One region of the Aestuariibius violaceus genome, then DNA from elsewhere that is predicted to be linked to it. Evidence: riboswitches for the same ligand, from Rfam matches in the RefSeq annotation. Region 1 holds a riboswitch; the other holds the start of a gene.
What was found. A riboswitch is a leader RNA that binds a small molecule or an ion and turns the genes downstream of it on or off. The one in region 1 is predicted to bind cobalamin.

Region 1 (7,809 bases):
CCGAATGTGTGGAGCAGTACGGCGATGTCGAAGCGGCCATAGTGGAAAAGCTTAAGGATCGCTGGGTCTTGCAATAGCTCGGCGAGGTTGGGCGCCTCGGTTTGATCCTTTTTGATCTGCACCAGATGCGCGTTCCCATCCCCCGATGACAGCTGGATAACGCAAAGGCGGTCGCGGTGGGGGATGAGACCCATTGTTTCGCAATCGATTGCGACAATAGGACCGAGGTCGAGGTCGTCCGGCAGATCGTGCTGGTAGAGGTGGTTGGTCATGCTGCCCTCCGCATCGTCCGCTGCACTTAACGTCCGGGGATGCGGAAAACAATCGCTGGGAGCGGTCTCAGGACGGGACGACGGGCATGGCGATTCGCTCGCCGCGCTCAACCTCAAAGATGCTTTCCTGCTCTGGCTCGAAGAAGCTGCGGAGGTGGTCGATGCAGACCTGTGGCTCGGTGCCGCTACACATGAAAACGTCGATCGCTGCGTAGCGACGATCCGGCCACGTGTGGATGTTGATATGCGCTTCCGGCAACAGCGCGACCCCCACGATGCCCCCATTATCGTTGAGTTTGTGGAGCTTTACGCCAAGCAGAGCACCACCACTGGACCGCGCCGCCGCGGCCAGCTCTTCAGCGATCGAATCGGCGTCTTCGAGGTTGGTTGCACCGTGGAACTCCACGATGAGATGTCGCCCGATCGCGTCTTCCGACGGACCGAAACCGGCCATGGATGCAAGGGTGTTCATTCCCACCTCTCCAGAAAAGTGCGTTTCCTGCTTGGAGACAAACTGGGGCGAGCGAAGACCAACAAAATGGCAATTTCGCGGCGCAATCAATGACTTCGGAGTTATAGCAAACCATACTTTGCTTGTGTGGCAGCGGTGTCATGCATCAGTGTCATGGAGTATTCGGGCTGACCCCTGCCTTTGCGCGGCCGCGCTGGATCACGGCCCATCACGGCGTTTGCCGCCGACATGGTATAATCGCGGTATCTTGTTGCGTGACGTTGTTCTTGAACCTCACCGGGAAGCGATTCCTCATCGGTTTGCAGGGTCGGATGCGCAGAGGAGGCTGCTAACCTCGCCTGCGCCACAGGAGCCAGACAAAGAACACGCCGCCGACCAGCCCGGTGACAATACCGATGGGAATGTCTTCGGGGCGCAGGATCGTTCTTGCCGCGATATCCGCCCAGAGCAGGAAGATCGCACCGCCAAAGGCAGAGGCTGGCAGGACGCGCCGGTTGTCGCCTCCCACGATCATGCGGGCGATATGCGGCACCATCAGGCCGACGAAGCCGATGATGCCGGAAAACGCCACCATCACGCCAGTGATCAGCGCCCCGGTCGCAAAGACAGCCAGCCGGAAGCGGCCAACTGGGATACCGAGACTTGCTGCGGTTTCGTCGCCAACTGTCATGGCGTTCAGATCGCCTGCCCGCCACCAAAGCCAGAAGCCGCAGGCAAGGAGGATCGCGAGCGGATACGCCAACTGTGCCCATTGGGCGAGACCTAGGCCGCCAAGCATCCAGAACACCACCGTATGGCTCGCACGCGGATCGCCCAGAAATATCAGGATGTTCGCGCCTGCCATGATGATGAACGAAACCGCGACACCGGTTAGAACGAGCCGATCTGCACTGGCGGCATCCGCCAGCCGCGCCACGCCTAGAACGAGTATCGTCGCGCCAAGCGCACCAAGGAAAGCCAGCACCGGAACCGTCAGCAGGCCGAGAAACAGCCCCGTGTGCAGAAGTGCGAGGATCGCGCCGAAGGCACCGCCGGACGAAATACCCAACAAGTGTGGATCGGCCAGCGGATTGCGGGTGACCGCTTGAAGGCTCGCGCCGACCATGGCCAGCCCTGCCCCGACCATCATTGCCAGAAGGGCGCGCGGCAGCCGCAGCTCCCAGACGATGGCCTCCTGCCCGATCGACCAAACAGGCTCGACCGCGCCGGGCACACCTCTGTTGATGATCACACTCCAGACGGTCGCCGTCGGCACGGGGACCGCGCCGATGCTGATTGCCGCGGAAAGCGAGGCCAACAGCGCAAGGACGATTGCCGCCACCGCCCCGATACCGGTCAACCGTTTCGGCGGGCGCGAGGCCGTCGTGGCGGCGTCGGTCATCCTATCACTCCCGCCAGAACGCGGCGGCGAGCGTCTTGATTGCTTCGATATTGCGCGGGCCGGGCGTTGCCTTGACGTAGTCGAGCGTGACGAAGCGGTCGTTCTGCACAGCATCGATCCCGGCGAAGGCGGAGTTCGACACCATGAAGTCCCTCTTCTGCTCTGCGGTGACGTCGCCGTAATTCACAATCACGATGACCTCGGGATCGCGCGCGATAACCTCTTCCCAAGCAACAGTCGCCCAGCTCTTCTCGAAGTCTTCCATCACGTTGATGCCGCCTGCTGCTTCGATCATTGCCGTTGGCATCGCATAGCGCCCGGCCGTGAATGGCGCATCCTCACCGCTGTCATAGACGAAGACGCGGACAGGCATTTCGCCGGCTTCAAGCGTGTCCGTGAACGCTGCAAGCTCAGCCCGGTAGCCTGCGACCAGCGCCTCTGCGCGATCCTCCACCCCAAAAATCCGGCCCAGGTTCAGGAGGTCGTTATACATGTCCTCCATGCTGGCCTTCTCTTTGTTCATGATATGGGTGCAGCTTTCGGTCAACTCGTAGACCTGAATGCCGAAGGGGGCGAGCGTCTCGGGCGTGACTTCGCCACCGGCCCGCAACCCGTAATTCCATCCGGCAAAGAAGAAATCCGCCCCGGCTCCGATCAGGATCTCTTTGCTTGGATACTTTTTGGACAGTTCCGGAAGCGCCTCGACCCCTGTGCGCATCTCCTCATCCAGCGTCCTCCATCCCGAGATGCCGGTGTAACCGATCATGTGATCCGTTAGCTCCAGGACAAGCATCATCTCGGTCAAATTCACGTCGTTCGAAATGGCTGCTGTGGGCGGTGCGTCGAAAGTCACCTCGCGATTGCAGCTCTGAACCGTGACATGTGCGGTCGCGGCACTCGCGATACTGAGAATGACAAATGAGAGAAGAAGCGTCTTGCGCATATGGAATATCCTTCAATGGGGAAGATGAAAGGTCAGATGATCATCTTGCGACAGCGACAGCCTTTCCCGCCGCGCGGCGACATTGAACGCCGTTGAAACGGTGGTCTCGCTTAGAACGGTCGCTGGCGGCCCGAAGCCTGTCATCTGGCCGTGCCTGAGCAGCAGGATTTTGTCGCAGACCCCGGCCGCCATGTTCAGATCGTGGAGCGCCGTGACGATGGTCAGATCCAGACTGCGGATCAGGGCCACCATTTCAAGCTGGTGGCGGATATCGAGGTGATTGGTCGGTTCGTCCAGAACCAGCACCTGCGGCTCCTGCGCAAGCGCGCGGGCCACCATGACACGCTGGCGTTCGCCGCCCGAAAGCGTGCCCAGTTGGCGATGGGCAAAGCCGCCTAAGTCAAGGCGGGTCAATGCCTCCTCGACTATGGTCTGATCGCGCTTGCCTGAGACCGCCCAACCGCCGCGATGGGGTGTCCGTCCAAGCGAGACGATATCGCGGACTGTCAGCGCGAAGTCCGTAGGCTGCTCCTGGAGGACTGCCGCAATCCTGCGTGCAACGGCACGCGGCGCCAGGGCCCAGATATCATCCACGCCCACGCGGATCCGGCCCGTCAGCGGCTTGTGGTAGCGGTAAAGCAGGCGCAGAAGCGTTGATTTGCCCGCCCCGTTCGCGCCAACGATGCCGAGGACATCGCCTGCATTCAGAGCAAAGCTTGTGGGATGCAGGATCGGCGTGCGATCCCGGCGCGGCGCCCAGCTGACATCTTCGACGGCGAGGGAAGCGGCGCTCATGAGACCGGTTCGCCAACCGCTTCAATTGCGATGACGGCCGCCGGGATGCGGGCAAGTGTCGTATGGCGCAGTTTACCCGGACGGTCGAACGACGAATACCAGCCATCCGGGAGGTCGGCATATAGCCGAGCGAAGGCGACCAAGTCGCCGATATCCGCATCCGCCTCGATATCCCCGAACAGATAAGTTGCCTTCCGGCTACCGTGATAGGCCACCGTGCAAGGGCGGTCGCAGCCCGCCATACAGGCGACGCCCGAGATCTCGAACTGGTCAGAAATGCTGTCACCGCCCGCTGCGATCGCGGTTCGGAGCTTCTCGATCAGGGCATGGCCCGGGCGGCAGATCTCGCCCTTATGGCGGCATGAGGTGCAGATCGTGATGCGATGATATGTCTTTTCGTGATCCATGGCGCCCTCCGCGCGCTGGCGGGGAAGCGGGGACCAATCCTGTTGCCGGGCAAGCCCGTGATAACCATCTTCGGCCTCCATCCAGGACACCCCGCCTGGGTTCGAGTTGCAATCAGATGGCAGGTCTCCTGACTTGCGGGTCTTCGCTTGCCTGCACCTTCCCAGACCGTCTGGCCCAGTGGTGTTTGCAGGTTGGCTCACCGCCTACAGTTGCGGGGGCAGTCATGGATTTGGCGCCTGATGGCTACACCGCACCATGTTCCCTTTTTCATCCCGTCGGCCGCTGGCGTCTGGGAACCATCGGGGCGAGCTTTCGCGCCCCGACGTGCAATGTCAATACAGCGATCAGAGGTTGCACATCGCATCAGACGGGCACCGCCGATCGCGGATCCCTAGCCTCCCTTCCGTCGCAGCGACGCGACAGACCTGGCATGGACCTCGAACCCTGCGAACATGTTCGTCATGCGATCGCGCACCGCGGGAGGGGCGGTCTCGAGTGAACCAGCGTTCAAGGGCGGCTCCGGAGCGTATTCCGCAAGCAGTTGCACCGATTGTGCATATTCGGTGCCGCGCAACTCCTCGATGATCGCCAGGCCAAAATCGATGCCAGCAGTAACGCCGCCGCCGGTGATACGGTTGCCGTCGCGCACGACGCGGTCATCGACGGCGATCGCGCCGAAGGCATCAAGCACATCCATCGCCAGCCAGTGCGTGGTCGCCCGATAGCCCTCCAGCAGACCGGCCTGTCCCAAGAGCAGGGTCCCGGTGCAGACCGCCGTGACATATCGCGCCTGTTCGCCGCGGGAGGCAAGAAAGTCCAAGGTTTCGTCGTCTTCCATGGCGTTCAGCAAGCCGCTGATCGCGCCTGGTGCAAAGATCACATCGGGTGCGTCGGTCGCCTCGTCAAACGTGATGTCGGGCAGGATGGTGAGGCCTGTGTCACTGACCACGGGTTCACGGGTCTTGGCAACGACCTGGACCGTTGCGCCCCAAAGGCTGCCGAACATGTATTGCGGCCCGACCAGATCAAGCGCGGTCATGCCTGGATAAGCCAGCATCAGCACTTGTTCGTCGCCGGTCCAGTCCTCGGGCCAGCCCGACATATCATGCAAGGGCACATCAAGGTCGGCGCGAGGCGACGCCGGCGGAATGGCTTGCTGTCCCGTTGCGTATCGTGCCGGGGTGCTAATGAGGCCAAGTGCCGCCATCAAAGCGAAGGTTCGTCTGTCGATCATTGGTTTGTCTCCTAAATCTGAGGGGGACGGGCCAGATTGTTGGCCCGCCTGGGATCGTCACGCCGTGTGAGCCCGAAACCAGCCGAGGCGGCGGAAGAGCACCCAGTCGAGGATCAGGGCGAGCATGAGTGAGGCACCCATCAGCGGGAACAGCAGAGCGAGCCCGATGATGAGAAAGATCATTCCGGTGCCAAGCGCTGCATCCGGTGCGGCAGGTACGCCAAGGCTTCCCTTGGGTCTGCGCAACCACCAGGCAGCGAAGCCGGAGACCGCCAGAACAAGCGCTGCGGTCGCGGCAATTGTGTTTTGCAGAAGGTTGACCCATCCGTAGAGTTCACCCTGGTGGAATGAGATCCCCAGCGAGATGCCTTGGGCGACCACGGGGTTATCAGAGAAGTCATGCCGCATCAGAACCGCGCCAGAATACTGGTCGATGATCAGTTCGGTCTGGTTGTAGCGGTCGATACTGGCCGAGCGGATCCAGAAGGCGCCCTCAGTATCCGTGGGTGGACGCATCTCATAAGGTGCAACCAGACCCTCGGCTTTGGCGATGCCGAAGACGTCGGCAAAGGGGATCGGATCGCCCTCGGATTCGGTCGAGTCCGGAACGTCACCGCCGAAGCGCAAGCTGCGACTGTCCTGCCCGGTACGTTCCTGCACGTAGGACAGGCCGCCGCCCCAGACATCGGTCCAGGGCAAACCGGTTATGATGATCGGAACGACAAGGATCGTGGCTAGAAATCCGGTGAAGAGATGGGTTTCGCGCCACCAGCTCCGGCTTTTGCCGCGCGGCAGACGGAACGCCTTCCCCCAGCTTCTGGAGCCACGCGGCCACCAGAGATAGGCCCCGGTGATGAACATCACGATGGCCCAATGGGCTGCGAGTTCAACGAATTTGGTACCAAGATCGCCCAAAAGAAGCTCGCCATGGAGTTTGCGGACGATCTGCATGACCATCTCGTCTCGGGGTGTTACGGCCAGAACCTCAGCCGTGTAGGGATCGACCCAAGCGATTGAGCGGACACCGTCGGCATCGTCAAACTCGATCACGGTCGATCTGTCGATGGCATCGTGATCGGTCACACCACGCAGGCGGGTTATCCCGGCTATCTCTGCGACAGCATCGACCTGTGCTTCATGCGGCATCGCTTCGGCCCCGATGGGAACGGTCAGACGATCCGCGTAGAGCCAGGCTTCGATCTGAGGTTTGTAAAGGTAGATGCCGCCCGTGATGGCCAGCAAGGCCATGAACGGCAGAACGTAGAGAGCGGCAAGGAAATGCCATTTCCACACGAGGCGGTAGAAGGCGCCGCCGGTCGCTGTTGCGCCGGACTGCGCCGATGCAGTGACATCGGTCATGTAGCAGTATCCTGAATTTAGCTTCGATCTGAGGACTTTGGTCAGATCGGCAGCGGCGGTGCGCGGGTTGGCCCGCGTATCAGGATGACGGACAGATCTCGCCGGAGGCTGGGGCGATGGATCGCTTGATCCCCATAGTCCCGGGCAAGATAGACCCAGCGCGGAATATCCTGTTCTGCATCGGCGATGACATTCGCCGGCGGACATGGCTCTGCCCCGTCCTGTTCGACTTCCACAGGCTCTCCCTCGGGTGAGATCGTCATCACAACCATCTCACCCCCTGTGCAGATCACCATCGTCTGCCAGCCTGGAATGAGCTCGACCAGCACGACCCCCATCTTCGGCACCAGAAGGCCGAGGACCAGGGAAAGAACCAGGAGGGGTCGTAAAACCGCGCATCGCATGGGCGAGTGATAGCCGAGGAAGGTGCCCATCGAAACGGGCAATGGTGGATCCCTCATGCCAGATTGCCGCAGAGGCCGGAGGGAGCGTTCAGATGATACGCTTCGAGACGCGCCGCGCCCGCGACTTGAGTCCTGGTATGTTCACCTGCGGTGACGTCATCAGCTCTGCCAACGTTTCGGAGTTTCACCAACACCATCAGGTCGTCGGGTGCGAAATGCGGGGCGGAACCGAAGACTAAAGATCCCCGAGGCAGGCTTTGGAGATCAAATCTCAGAACGGGAACCTGTGGCGTCAGACCCGCGCATCCTCAAACCACGCGCTTCAGAAACGCCTTTGTGCGCGGCTCCTGCGGGGTCGAAAAGATCGTTGCAGGCGGGCCTTCCTCGACGATCATGCCGCCGTCCAGAAAACAGACCTTGTCAGCGACCTCTCGCGCGAAGGCCATCTCGTGGGTGGCCAAGACCATCGTCATCCCTTCGCCCCGTAACTGCCGGAGGACGTCGAGGACCTCCCCCACCAGCTCGGGATCAAGCGCCGAGG
Region 2 (7,809 bases), 190 kb from region 1:
GCCGCCTCCGCCGCCTCCGCTGTCTGCACCGCCTCCGCCTCGGCCGCTTCCGCTGCCTCGGCCTCTCCCGCGGACTGGCCCAAAGCGGCCTCCGCCGCTTCAACCGTCTCGGCCGCCCGTGCCGCTTCCGACCGGGCCCGCGCCAGCACCTTGCCGGTCTCCTCGACCAGCCGCTCCGCCGATTGATGCCTCGCCGCAAGCCGCGCCGCATCCTCCGTCGCCTCGGCCAGGGCCGCCTCGCGCGAGGCCAGCACCTCCGCCGCCTCCCGCGCCGCCGCTTCCGCCTCGGCCTGCCGGGCCGCGTCGCCCGCGCTCTCGGCCTCTAGCGCCTTCGCTTCCTCTTCCAGCCGCGCGATCGTCTCTTCCGCGTCGCGGTTCAGCCCGCCTTCGCGCTCGATGTCGCGCCCCAGCTGCGCCACCCGGCCTTCCAACGCCACCCGCGCCGCCTCGGCCCGCTCGGCCTCGGCCTCCAGCGTCCCGCGTTCGACCTCCAGCCGCTGCACCAACGCCGCCGCGATCGCCGCCTCCTCGCGCACCGGCGGCAACCCCGCCTCCGCCGCCTCCCGTGCCGTGCCGGCCGAAATGGCCTCCCGCTCGGCCGCAGCCGCCGCAACCGACCGGTCTTTCAACACATCGCGTGCCCCGGCTAAAGCCAGATCCGCCTCGCGCCAGCGCCGGTACAGCAGCAGCCCCTCCGCCTCGCGCAGCGCCTCGGCGATCTCCCGATACCGCGCCGCCTGCTTGGCCTGCCGCGCGAGCGAGGCCAGCTGAGACGCCAGCTGCTCCAGCACGTCATCGACCCGCGACAGGTTCTGCTCGGCCCCTTTCAGCTTCAGTTCCGCCTCGTGGCGCCGCTGGTACAGGCCCGAGATTCCCGCCGCCTCTTCCAGAATCCGCCGCCGCGCCTTCGGCTTGGCATTGATCAACTCGCTGATCTGCCCTTGCCGCACCAGCGCCGGAGAATGCGCCCCGGTCGAGGCGTCGGCGAACAGCATCTGAACGTCCCGCGCCCGCACGTCCTTGGCGCCAACCTTGTAGGCCGATCCCGCATCCCGCGTGATCCGCCGCACGATCTCCAGCATGTCGTTGTCGTTGAACCCGGCGGGCGCCAGCCGCTCCGTGTTGTCGATGACCAGCGACACCTCGGCGAAGTTCCGGGCCGGCCGCGTCGCGGCCCCGGCAAAGATGACATCCTCCATCCCGCCGCCCCGCATCGCGGTCGGGCGGTTCTCGCCCATCACCCAGCGCAACGCTTCCAGAAGGTTCGACTTGCCGCAGCCGTTCGGTCCGACCACGCCGGTCAGACCGTCGGCGATGATCAGATCCGTCGGATCGACGAATGACTTGAATCCGTTCAGCCTCAGCCGGGAAAACCTCATGACGGGTCTCCTTCTCTGCTCAAGACCGGACCGTGACTCGCCCTCCGCCCATGAGTCAACGCCCCAAACACCAGACCTGCGGCTGAAACCCGCTTTATCCACAAGATATTGCGCCCTACTAACCGAGATCCCTCCTCATCTGGCCCAAAATACTCCCCGCGGAGCGTCCCACCCCCTCCAAAAGCACCACCCGATGAGAATCATCCTTGACGCCGCCACTGTCCGGGCCCCACAACATTCCATGCATGGTTCCCCGCGACAGGCGCACACCGCCTCCGGGGACGAAATGGGAATGCGGTAAGGGCCGATCCATGCAGGAGGCCCCGATCCGCAGCCGCCCCCGCGACTGTGAGCGGAGAGCGCCCGGCCGATGAACGCCACTGGGGCACCCCCCGGGAAGGCAGGCCAGGTTGCTACGACCCGCGAGCCAGGAGACCAGCCATGCGACCGGGTCCGCCCGGTGACTGCAACGACGGACGGGGTGTTCCGTGGGGGTCAGCCGAGAACGCCCGTAAGGGCGGCCGAGGCCCAACCCAGGAAAGCCCCCTTCAAAGGATCCGAAGGGGACCAGACATGAAGAAGTATCTCGCCGCCGCGCTCGCGCTCACCGCGACGCCCGCTTTCGCCCACCACCCGCTGAACGGCCTACCGATGGAGACGTTCTCCCACGGCCTCCTCTCCGGGGTCGGCCACCCAATCCTCGGCTTCGACCATCTCTTCTTCATCGTCGCCGTCGGCATCCTGGCCAGCTTCACCGCCAGCCGCCTGACAGCACCGCTGGCCTACATCCTGACCATGCTCGCCGGCTGCGTCTTTGTTTCGCTCGGCTTCCAGATGCCGCTCACCGAAGGCCTCATCGTCCTCTCGCTCCTCACCTTGGGCGGCATCCTCGCCTCCGGCCGGATGACCGGCCAGACCGCCACCCTCGCCCTCTTCGCCGCCTTCGGCTTCGTCCACGGCGCAGCCTTCGGCGGAACGATCGCCGGCCAGGAAGGAGGAGCGGCAGCGACCGTGTTCACCGGCTACCTGATCGGCCTCGCCGCGATCCAGTACGCCATCGCCATCGGCGCCGGCTGGCTCGCCCGGACGCTTTTCGGCGCAACCGACGCCACAGCGACCAATGCCCGCCTGATCGGCGCAGGCATCGCCGGTGTCGGCGCCTTCCTCGCGCTTGAGATCGTCGAAGGCCCGATCGTCGCCGCGCTCACCGGCGCCGTCTGACGATCACGCCCAAAGCCCCGGCCACCGCGCCGGGGCCTCACCCCCAGCAACCGCGCGACCGGATCCTCACACATGCCCGCCAAAATCCCCGCCACCATCGTCACCGGCTTCCTCGGCGCCGGAAAGACCACGCTCATCCGCAATCTCCTCGCCCAGGCAAATGGCCGCCGCATCGCCCTCATCATCAACGAATTTGGTGATCTCGGCGTCGACGGCGACATCCTCAAGGGCTGCGGCGACGCTACCTGCCGCGACGAGGATATCATGGAGCTCTCAAACGGCTGCATCTGCTGCACCGTGGCCGAGGATTTCATCCCGACGATGGAAAAGCTCCTCGCCCGCGACGACGCCCCGGATCACATCGTCATCGAAACCTCCGGCCTCGCGCTGCCCCAGCCGCTCGTCCGCGCCTTCAACTGGCCGGCGATCTCCACGAAAGTCACCGTCGACGGCGTCATCGCCCTGGTCGACGGCAAGGCGACCGCCGAAGGCCGCTTCGCCCACGACCCGGCAGCGGTCGACGCCCAGCGCAAATCCGACGACAGTCTCGACCACGAGACGCCCCTCTCCGAACTCTTCGACGACCAGATCGCCTGCGCTGACATGATCGTCGTCAACAAGACCGACCTCCTGACCGAGGCCGAGGCGGAAACGCTCACCACCGACCTCACCACCAAATCCCGCGACGCCGTCCGCGTCGTCAAGGCCGCCCACGGCCAGCTCCCGCTCGACCTCCTCCTCGGCCAGAACGCCGCGGCAGAAGCCGACACCAAGGCGCGCCACGAGATCCACCACCATCACCACGACGACGAAGACGGCCACGATCACCACGACCACGACGATTTCGAAAGCTTCACAATCACCCGCCCCGAGATCACCGATCCCACGGCCTTCGCCGAGCAGGTCGCGGGCATCATCCGCGCCCACGACATCCTGCGCCTCAAAGGCTTCGCCGCCGTCGAAGGCAAACCCATGCGCCTCGCTCTCCAGGCCGTCGGCCCGCGGATCGAGACCTATTACGACACGCCCCTCACCGGCCCCCGCGAGACCCGCCTGGTCGTCATTGGCCAGACCGGCCTTGACCGCGCGGCGATCACACGGGCGCTGTCAGCATGACCCACACCGCCCCGGCCTTGCGCCGGGGCCTCCTCCTCAACTCTCGGTACTGCCGACAGATGTCTCGAATGGAAGTCACCCGCATTGACCCGCTCCACCCCGACGCGCTCCGGCTGATCGCCGGCAGCGAAGCCGAGCAATCGGCGCTCTATCCCCCGCATCTCCGCCACGCTTTCTCGCCGCAGCAGCTGATCGATGACGACATCCGCTTTTACGCCGCCTGTCGGGACGGGGCGGCGCTCGCCTGCGGCGGCTACGGCTCCTATGACGGCTATGCCGAGCTCAAGCGCATCTATGTCGACCCCGCCCATCGCGGCGCCGGCCTCGCCGACGCGATCATCGATATCTGCGAGGCAGACGCGGCCGCAGAAGGCCTCCCCCTCATGCGCCTGGAAACCGGCGAAGCCTCCCCCGCCGCCCTGCGCATCTATACCCGCCTCGGCTACACCCGCTGCGGCCCCTTTGGTCCTTACGAGGAAAACGGCTCCTCCGTCTTCATGGAAAAGCCGCTATGACCCCCTCACTCCGGCGGGTCCGCCGGATCCGGCCGATCCTCGAACCCGCGGATCTTCTTGCCCTTGTGCTCATCGATCGCGAAATCCTCGGACGCCTTCGACGGCTTGTCGAACTGCCCTTTCTCCTTCTCGGGCTCGCGCTCGGCTTCACTACGTTCAGTATCGTCCATGCCGTATCTCCCTCTTTCTCCCCGAAAACACGCCATGCCGCCGCACCGTTCCCATGACCCTCGTTGAAACCGATCCCCGCAGCCCAAGGGCCCGGGCCCTGCTCGAGCAAAGCCACGCCCTGATGAACAGCCTCTTCCCCAAAGGGGCCTGCCACTACCTCGACCTCGACGCCCTCGCCCAACCCCACATCACCCTCTGGCTCACCGAAGACGCCCACGCCTGCGGCGCGCTGGCCCGCATGAATGGCTACGGTGAAATCAAGTCCCTCTTCACCGCCCCCGCCGCCCGCGGCAAAGGCCATGCCGACCGCCTCCTGACGAACATCATCGACACGGCCACGACAGAGGGCCTCCCTCTCCTCCGCCTGGAAACCGGCACCGGCCTAGACGCCGCCCATCGCCTCTACACCCGCCACGGCTTCACCCCCTGCGACCCCTTCGGCCCCTACACCGACAGCCCCTACTCCATCTTCATGGAAAAGCCGCTGATAACTCCATGACCCGCACCCCTCCTCATCTTGCCGAAAATACCTCCGCCGGAGGCATCGTCGCACAGCGGCGACCGGAGCCCAAATGCACCTGATCGCCGCCACCCCCGGCGCCATAGAAGACGGCACCGACCCCGTCGATCTCGGCCAGACGCCCGCCGACGTCGTCGTCATTTCGGCGGCCGATACCGAACTCGCCGCCCTCTCCGAAGCCCACCAGCACCTCGCAGAAGGCCCAACGCTCCGCCTCGCGAACCTCACCCACCTGCGCCACCCGATGAGCGTCGATCTCCACCTCGACGCCTGCGCCACGCACTCCCGCCTCGTCGTCATCCGCCTGCTCGGCGGCCGCGGCTACTGGCCCTACGGCACCGACCAATACGCCGCCCGCCTGGCCGAGGCGGGTGTCCCCCTCGCCCTCCTCCCCGGCGACGACAAACCCGATGCCGACCTCCGCGCCCTCTCGACACTTCCCGACGACGCCTACGACCACTTCTGGTCCTACCTCGTCGAAGGCGGCCCCGAAAACGCCGCCAACCTCCTGCGCTACGCGCGCCACCTCCTCGACCAGACCGACACACCGCCCGAGGCCAAACCCCTCCTCCGCGCCGGCGCCTACTGGCCGGGCACGGGTCCCACGGACCTCACCGAAATCCGCACACACTGGCGCCCGGCCGCCCCCATCGTCCCGATCGTCTTCTACCGCGCCCTCCTCCAGGGCGCCGGTCTCCACCCGATCAACCGCCTGACGAAGGCGCTGCTGCAAGAGGGCCAGAACCCGCTGCCCATCTTCGCCGCCTCCCTCAAGGACCCGCTCAGCCAGGCCACCCTCGCCCGGCTCTTCGCCGAGGCGCCGCCCGATGCGATCCTCAACACCACCGCCTTCGCCACCGGCACCCCCGACGCGCCGGCCGACACGAACCCGCTCAACGTGAACGACGCCCCCGTCTTCCAGACCATCCTCGCAGGCTCCACCGAAGAGGCTTGGTCGGGCGGCCTTTCCGGCCTCTCCGCCCGCGACATCGCCATGAACGTGGCCCTGCCAGAGGTCGACGGCCGCATCCTCTCCCGCGCCATCAGCTTCAAGACAGAGGCCTACCGCGACGAGGCCACCCAGGCCCCCATCGCCACCTACCGCGCCCGCGGCGACCGCGTCACCTTTACCGCGAAACTCGCCGCCCACTGGACCAGCCTCCGCCGCACCGCCCCAAAGGACCGCAAAGTCGCCCTCATCCTCGCCAACTATCCCAACAAGGACGGCCGCCTCGCCAACGGCGTGGGCCTCGACACCCCCGCCGCCACCGCACTCACCCTCCGCCACCTCGCCGCCCAAGGCTACACGATCGACAATCCCCCAACGGACGGCGAAGCCCTGATGGACCAGCTCCTCGCCGGCCCCACCAACTGGCTCACCGACCGCGCCAGCCGCGAGGGCGGCCAAACCCTCCCCCTCGCCACCTACCAACACCACTATTCCCAACTCCCCCTGACCCTCCGCGAACAAATCGAAACCCGCTGGGGCCAGCCGGAAGACGATCCCTTCATCTGGCCAGAAATACTCAATCCCGACGTCTCCAAAGGCCCCGCCTTCGCCCTCTCGATCCACCGCTTCGGCAACGCGACGGTCTGCCTCCAGCCCGCCCGCGGCTACAACGTCGACCCCGAAGACACCTACCATTCCCCCGACCTCGTCCCGCCGCATAACTACCTCGCCTTCTACATCTGGCTCCGCCACCACTGGGGCGCCCACGCGCTCGTCCATCTCGGCAAGCACGGCAACCTCGAATGGCTCCCCGGCAAGGCGCTGGCGCTGTCCGAAACCTGCTGGCCCGAAGCGATCCTCGGCCCCACGCCCCACATCTACCCTTTCATCGTCAACGACCCGGGCGAGGGCAGCCAGGCCAAGCGCCGCACCTCTGCCGTTATCGTCGACCACCTTACCCCACCGCTAACGCGCGCCGAAACCTACGGCCCCCTCCGCGACCTCGAGGCCCTCGTCGACGAATACTACGAGGCTGCCTCCCTCGACCCCCGCCGCGCCGACCACCTGCGCACCCAGATCCTCGACATCTCGCAGGCCACCGGCATCGCCGAGGATTCCGGCGCCGGAGACGACCTCACCAAGCTCGACGCCTGGCTCTGCGAACTGAAAGAGGCCCAGATCCGCGACGGTCTCCACATCTTCGGCCAAAGCCCCGAAGGGCCCCAGGCCCGCGACCTTGCCATCGCCCTCGCCCGCCTCCCGCGCGGTGATGGCACCCAAGGCAACGCCTCTCTCCTCCGCGCCCTCGCCACCGACCTGAACCTCGCCTTCGACCCCCTCGACTGCGACATGGCCGAGCCCTGGCGAGGCCCCCGCCCGGAACTCCTCAATGCCCCCGGCTGGCGCAGCACCGGCGACACCGTCGAACGCCTCGAACACCTCGCCATCCGGCTCGTGGATAGCGAAGAGCGCCCGCCAGGGCCGATGAGCGCCGCCGTCCTCGAGACGATCACCCAAAACATCCGCCCCACCATCGCCGCCTGCGGCCCGCAGGAACTCCATGGCCTCACGCAGGCTCTCAACGGCAACGCCATCCCCCCCGGCCCCTCCGGCGCTCCGACCCGAGGCCGCCTCGACACGCTCCCCACGGGCCGCAACTTCTACTCCGTCGACACCCGCGCCGTTCCCACCCCCACCGCCTGGGCGCTGGGCTGGAAATCAGCCACCCTCCTCCTCGAAAAGCACCTGCAGGACCATGGCGACTGGCCCAAGGCGCTCCTCCTCACCGCCTGGGGCACCGCCAATATGCGCACCGGCGGGGACGACATCGCCCAGGCCCTCGCGCTCATGGGCGTCAAGCCGACCTGGGACAGTGCCAACCGCCGCGTCACCGGGTTCGAGGTCCTGCCCCAGGGCGTCCTCGGCCGCCCCCGCGTC

Region 2: another riboswitch for cobalamin. It lies ahead of AADZ90_RS04420 (HupE/UreJ family protein); the one in region 1 lies ahead of AADZ90_RS03450 (DUF1636 family protein).

What each region holds. Positions count from the first base shown of each region.
Region 1 is NZ_JBFONT020000001.1:692,378-700,186, forward strand. Features, by position in the region: gene AADZ90_RS03425 (ribonuclease D) at 1-272, opposite strand, end outside; gene speD (adenosylmethionine decarboxylase) at 340-744, opposite strand; gene AADZ90_RS03435 (FecCD family ABC transporter permease) at 1,073-2,125, opposite strand; gene AADZ90_RS03440 (ABC transporter substrate-binding protein) at 2,130-3,068, opposite strand; gene AADZ90_RS03445 (ABC transporter ATP-binding protein) at 3,081-3,863, opposite strand; gene AADZ90_RS03450 (DUF1636 family protein) at 3,860-4,270, opposite strand; cobalamin riboswitch at 4,372-4,587, opposite strand; gene AADZ90_RS03455 (DJ-1/PfpI family protein) at 4,663-5,478, opposite strand; gene AADZ90_RS03460 (PepSY-associated TM helix domain-containing protein) at 5,563-6,864, opposite strand; gene AADZ90_RS03465 (hypothetical protein) at 6,906-7,310, opposite strand; gene AADZ90_RS03470 (hypothetical protein) at 7,361-7,507, shown strand; gene AADZ90_RS03475 (amino acid ABC transporter ATP-binding protein) at 7,577-7,809, opposite strand, start outside.
Region 2 is NZ_JBFONT020000001.1:884,856-892,664, reverse strand. Features, by position in the region: gene smc (chromosome segregation protein SMC) at 1-1,379, opposite strand, end outside; cobalamin riboswitch at 1,609-1,837, shown strand; gene AADZ90_RS04420 (HupE/UreJ family protein) at 1,953-2,600, shown strand; gene cobW (cobalamin biosynthesis protein CobW) at 2,673-3,716, shown strand; gene AADZ90_RS04410 (GNAT family N-acetyltransferase) at 3,785-4,231, shown strand; gene AADZ90_RS04405 (hypothetical protein) at 4,237-4,401, opposite strand; gene AADZ90_RS04400 (GNAT family N-acetyltransferase) at 4,455-4,901, shown strand; gene cobN (cobaltochelatase subunit CobN) at 4,975-7,809, shown strand, end outside.